Linked DNA regions of Draconibacterium halophilum. The protein of the gene in region 1 interacts with the protein of each later gene in a pairwise test. Links are inferred from orthologs where the notes say so. Each region holds a gene or a part of one and is shown in the gene's direction. Other genes may lie near its edges.

Evidence for each region. The genes of interacting proteins can lie anywhere in the genome.
Region 2: the proteins of G0Q07_RS08810 (region 1) and G0Q07_RS19400 interact in binary tests that used the Escherichia coli proteins (3 or more experiments, as listed by UniProt). The link is inferred for Draconibacterium halophilum from one-to-one orthologs.

The regions. Positions count from the first base shown.
Region 1 is NZ_CP048409.1:2,181,979-2,185,013, reverse strand. Bases 45-3,009 are described here. They hold G0Q07_RS08810 (molybdopterin molybdotransferase MoeA), read left to right. Parts: upstream 45-921; coding sequence 922-2,097; downstream 2,098-3,009. Other genes in these bases: moaC (cyclic pyranopterin monophosphate synthase MoaC), read left to right, coding at 2,885-3,009; G0Q07_RS08805 (GTP 3',8-cyclase MoaA), read left to right, coding at 2,069-2,881; G0Q07_RS08815 (molybdopterin-guanine dinucleotide biosynthesis protein MobB), read left to right, coding at 377-925. In the rest of the region: more of moaC, read left to right, coding at 3,010-3,035. UniProt on the Escherichia coli protein: Catalyzes the insertion of molybdate into adenylated molybdopterin with the concomitant release of AMP.
Region 2 is NZ_CP048409.1:4,746,102-4,749,011, reverse strand. It holds G0Q07_RS19400 (molybdenum cofactor guanylyltransferase), read left to right. Parts: upstream 1-1,127; coding sequence 1,128-1,694; downstream 1,695-2,910. Other genes in the region: G0Q07_RS19390 (cytochrome b family protein), read right to left, coding at 2,517-2,910; G0Q07_RS19395 (Crp/Fnr family transcriptional regulator), read right to left, coding at 1,680-2,369; G0Q07_RS19410 (RNA polymerase sigma factor), read right to left, coding at 270-833; G0Q07_RS19415 (hypothetical protein), read right to left, coding at 1-264. UniProt on the Escherichia coli protein: Transfers a GMP moiety from GTP to Mo-molybdopterin (Mo-MPT) cofactor (Moco or molybdenum cofactor) to form Mo-molybdopterin guanine dinucleotide (Mo-MGD) cofactor.

The DNA.
Region 1 (3,035 bases):
GTGGTCCTCCCGCATCCCGGTAAGGCCGGGGTAAATTGGAAAGGAGAAAGAGCAAATTCTGCATTGGGAGAACTGAAGCTCCTTCCCTTCCCTGAAACATATTAACCTGAGTTCAATTATAAATCTTGCCTCAGTTTCTGGAAATTTTTAGCAGAAATTATTGCAGATTTTTGAAGGACTATCGGGATAATTCAAGAAAATATGAAACGATTTATGCAAAAATTAGTAAATCCCGAAGGAAATTACAGAAATGCACAATCTTTAAACAGAAAACCTCTTAAAATAGCCCGCTATTCTTGCGATATTTTCAGTCCAAATCTCGCACATTTCTGTAATTCTGAGGTTAACATCTATAACTGAACTCAGGTTGTATTAAATGACACTAGTAAAACAAGATACTAAAATCGATTATCCGAACTTGCTATTGATTGCAGGCAACGGGCGAAATGTGGGAAAAACCTATTTCGCCTGTCGCATAATCGAATCATTATCCAAACAAACTCCCATTACAGGACTTAAAATCACTTCGCATATTCATGAGCACAACAGCGAAGATGTACTTCAAAAAGATAAACACTATGTTATTTTACAGGAAAAGCAGATTACAAGTAAAGACAGTTCGCTGATGTTACAAGCAGGAGCCAAACAGGTTTTCTTTGTAATGGCAGCACCGGAATATCTTATCGAAGCTTTTGAAAAACTGTCAGCGTATTTACCTGAAACACCCATTGTTTGCGAATCGGGTGGATTACATGAAATTATTAATCCCGGTTTATTCTTTTTTGTTCAATCGCCCGGAAACATGGTGAAAAAACCACATCATCTGATACACAATCCGATAATTGTATATAATGACGGAGAAAACCTTAAATTTGATTACAGCAAAATTCAGGTCAACAACAATAAATTTTCACTCATTTCATGAACCAATTTAAAGAGATACAACAGCATATCGGCAATTTATCGCCGGTTTTACCGACCGAAAAGATACTTCTGAAAGATGCATTTAACCGGGTACTACTGGAAGATGTAGTTGCTGATTTAAATATGCCACCTTTCAATAAATCAGCGATGGATGGTTTTGCGTGCAGTTACGAAGATATTGCCAATGAGTTGGAAGTGCTGGAAGTAATAAATGCCGGTAAAATCGCGTCTGTCAAAATTGGGAAAAACCAGTGTGTTAAAATTATGACGGGCGCAGCTGTTCCTTCCGAATGCGATTGCGTATTTATGGTTGAGGATGCTGAAGAGCTTTCTGAAAATAAAGTACGTTGTACCAATCCAAAAACAAAGAAAAATATTTGTTACCTCGGCGAAGATTATAAAAAAGGTGAAAAGCTGTTAAAAAAGGGAATGTTAATAAATGTTCCTCAAATGGCAGTTCTTGCCGGTGCTGGTTATGCTGAGGTTTTGGTATCAAAACGCCCAAAAGTAACTGTAATTGCTACTGGTAGTGAATTGGTTCCACCATCTGAAACACCAAAACCAGGACAGATTCGGAATAGTAATTCCAGCCAGGTGATCACCCAGCTCAAGAAAATGAATCTTGAAATTGTGGATGAACTCATGCTGGTTGACGACTACGAATTGCTCACGAAAAGCTTTAACGCCGCATTGGGAACGAGTGATTTTATCGTTTTCACCGGTGGAGCATCGGTCGGTGATTTCGATTTTATTCCAGAAATCTTGAAAGAACAGGGATTTAAAATATACTGGGATCACACGGGTATTAAGCCGGGTAACCCAATGACTTTTTCAGAAAAGGGAGGCAAGTTTGTTTTTGGACTTTCAGGAAATCCCGTGTCGTCATTTGTGCAATTTGAACTGATTGCCAAACCAACAATCAATAAATTACTGGGAGCCAATTACAATCCCTTGCGTATAAAAGCCCGGATGAATTTTACATTCCAACGAAAAAAAACCAATCGATTGGCAATTATTCCGGTTTTTATTGATGACAATGGAGCCACTTCGGAAATTCCATTTCATGGATCGGCGCATATTAATTCACTGGCTTTTGCAAATGCCCTTCTGGAGGTACCACTGGGAGTTTCCGCCATTCAAACCAATGAATTTGCATATGTACGACCACTTTAACAGACATATCAACTACCTGCGCATTTCGGTAACCGACCGCTGCAATTTCAGGTGCGAATACTGCATGCCGGCCGAAGGTTTACCTTTAAAAAAGCACGAGGATATTCTTTCATTCGACGAAATTACCGACATCGTTAAGGCAGGTGTAAAACTGGGGATTAGAAAACTCCGAATTACCGGAGGTGAACCGTTAGTGCGCAAAGATCTTCCGGAGCTGATAAGTAAGCTTTCTGCTATTCCGGAGATTGAGGATATTGGCATGACCACAAACGGTGTGCTTTTGCCACGTTATGCCAAAGCGTTAAAAGCTGCCGGTTTAAAAAGGGTGAACATCAGTCTGGACACCATGAATCCCGCGAAATTCAAGAAGATTACCCGCGTTGGAGAACTTAACGATGTATTGATGGGAATTGATGCAGCACTGGACGCCGATTTACAACCAGTAAAAATCAACTTTGTTCGCATTCCCGGCGAAAACGAGGAGGACGAACAGAAAGTACGGGAATTTTGCCAAAATAAAGGTTTAAAGCTGCGTTTTATTCGGCAGATGGATTTGCGCACCGGTGAGTTTTATGCCGTAGACGGAGGTTTAGGCGGCATTTGCAAAATATGTAACCGCCTGCGTTTAACTGCCGACGGATTTATCGTTCCATGCCTGCACTCCGGACTGCGTTACAGCACCCGCGAATTGGGCGTTGAAGAAGCATACAACCAGGCCCTTGAAAACAAACCGGAAAAGGGAGTAGGAACCGAATCACACGATTTTTCAAATATTGGAGGATAAAATATGAGCCAATTATCACATATCAACAAAGAAGGAAAAGCCAATATGGTGGATGTGGGTCACAAACCACAACAGGTACGAACTGCCAAAGCATCGGGTTTTATTACCTTGCAGCCCGAAACCATTCGGCTGATAAACGAAAGCCTGATTAAAA
Region 2 (2,910 bases), 2.6 Mb from region 1 along the record:
GGCTTCAATAAGTTCTTTTAGCTCCGGATCAGCATTCTCTGCAAGTCTGGCCGGGCTGTTCAGGTTCGTTTGCCAAAGTACTATTCCTGTGGCAATTAGAATAACAGCCACTGCTGCAGCACGGATAAAATAGTGGCGCATCGAAACAACTTTTGTTTTTTTCGTGGCCGCGTCAATTTTGTCCCAAACCTCGGGCGATGGTGTTCTGAAATCAAACTCCTCGCGATTCGCTTTTATAAATTCTTCCATTCTATTCTTCTCCATATGGCTTATATTTTATCCATAGCATCTCCATGGGTTTGTTTTAATAGTTCAACAATTCGGCGTTTGGCACGCATAAACTGGGTTTTCGATGTCGATTCTTTAATTTCCAGTATTTGTGCGATTTCGCCATGATCGTAACCCTCAAGCAGATATAACGAAAAAACCATTCTTCCTCCTTCGGGCAAGTGTTCTATTGCCTGTGTAATATTTGCTACTGTAAATTCCGGTTCGTAATCGTTGTTTTCCGGTTCGCTGTCGTAGTCGTAAATCTCTTCGCAATAGGTGAGATCTACTTTTCGTTTGTTAATGGCATTAATGCATGTGTTTACGACAATGCGTTTAAGCCACGATCCGAAGTTCGATTCGTAACGGAACGATTCCAGTTTGGTAAATGCCTGTGTAAATGCTTCCTGCAACATGTCCTCGGCCTCCTCGCGGTTATTCATCATTCGGTAACAAATATTGAACATAGCTTTTGAGTACAGCTCATACAGCTTGTATCGTGCCCGGTTATCCCCTTTCTTACAGGCTTCGATAATTTTTTTATGTATGTGCTCTTTCTGTATCAACTGTTCATCTTTCAATTTTAATGACAAGAATATGCTTGCGAGGTTGCATAATGTACGGAATAAATTTTCCGACTAGCTATTACATTCAAAAATAGCACTCAAAAATTATATTTTTTGAGTTGTAGAAAGAATAAAATATTTATATTTGCACCCGCAAACAAAATGGTGGTTGTAGTTCAGTTGGTTAGAACGCCGGATTGTGGTTCCGGAGGTCGTGGGTTCAAATCCCATCATCCACCCTACAAAAGCTTCAGATTTTATCTGGAGCTTTTTTTATTTCCGTACTTTTAGCACATGCAAATCACCACAATAATTCTGGCCGGCGGGAAAAGTAAAAGAATGGGCACCGACAAAGCTTTGCTGGAGCTCGATGGACAAACTTTGCTCGAACGGGCAATTGAGCTTTGCAAACCTATTTCTTCAGAGTTGTTAATTAGTTCAAATCATCAGTCACACACAACTTTTGGCTACCCTGTTATTGAAGACGAGATAAAAAACTGCGGCCCGATGGGCGGTATATCTTCCGGATTAAAACAATCAAAATCCGATTGGAACCTGGTTTTAAGTGTCGATGCTGCCTTTGTTGATAGTAACTTTCTGAAATTTCTTCTGGCCAACACCGGCGATTTTGATGCTGTTATCCCGTTTACCGAAAAAGGTGCGGAGCCTCTGATAGCATTGTACAACAAAAGCATTTTACCCGCAATGGGAAACAGGCTGCAATCTGATGATTACAGAATGCAAAATCTGTTGAAAGAGTCGAAAACAAACTGGCTGGATGCCGGGGAATTGCAAGTGGAGAATAAACGTCTGTTTACTAACCTGAACCGCCCGGAGGATTTACAATCATCCAAATTCTGAAATACTTTTCAGACGTTTTTTATCGACAATCAGAATGTCTTTTCCAACTATTTTGATGATTTCATCTTTACGAAATTCGGATAAAGTTCGGATTACATTTTCAGTGGTCATTCCAATATATTCGGCAATTTCGCGCCTGGATATCGGCAGTTCAAACTCATCATTTTTATAAATGTAGTCGGAAAAATAGAGCAAAACGTGTGCAATACGTCCCTTAAGGTGCTTCCGTTTTATCTCCAGATTGTCGTGAATAATATTATCGGTTATTTCGCTAATATGTGCCATTATATCCATTACAAACAATGCATTTTCCTGAGCGAAATTTTTCACAACACTTAATTGTAGAATACATACCGTTGTTTCCTCAATTGCTGTAACAGAATACTTGTATTGGCTTGAAGAAAATACAGAAAGGAGACTCACAAAATCAAATGGTTTTGAAAAGCTTATAATCTGATCTTTGCCGTTTATAGCTGTTTTTGAAAGCTTTACAAGGCCTTCTTTCATATATAAGAATTCAGTAATTAGGTCGCCTTCCTGAATAATTGATTCTCCTTTTGAATATTGTTTTTCAACTTTCAGGTCGCAGATATTCAGGAGTTCATCGGTTTTTATGTTAGAAAAAAAGATATCCTTAAGCTGACAGTCTTGGCAGTTACAAGTAGTGTTCCCCATAATCCCGGATTTTCACCTTTAATGATTGTGCAATGTACCAAATTCTTGTGATATATATCATAAAATGGATTTCGTTAATGGTATGTAGAGTAATTTCTATGAGATAGAGAATTATATGATTGGTTTATGAACTTCCTGTGGATTCTTTTATTCCCATTCAGGAAGAACACAGACCGAACTTCGTTTTTGTAACTGTCCCTCAAAATCAGTAAGTGTGGTTTTCATAATAGCCGAGTTGTCATCGTGGCAGGTAAGGCAGGCGCCAACCGTTAAGATTTGTTGTTGCTGCTCAATACTTAGCGGAGAAACATTGGAACGTGTAGCCACTTTGCCAGTTCTTGTTTGTAGGAAATCAATCCAGGCATCAGCCGGAAGACCGTCATATACATCTCGCTGGTAAAGTGGAGAGAAAGTCCATTTGCCTTTCCCTTGAGTAATCTCATAGATCAATTTTCCGTCGCCGTAACCTAGTGCCAGCGAGCTGTTATGGCAGGTTTTGCAATCCCGCCCTTCTTTGGTTGTGGTGTGCGGAGCAACGGGT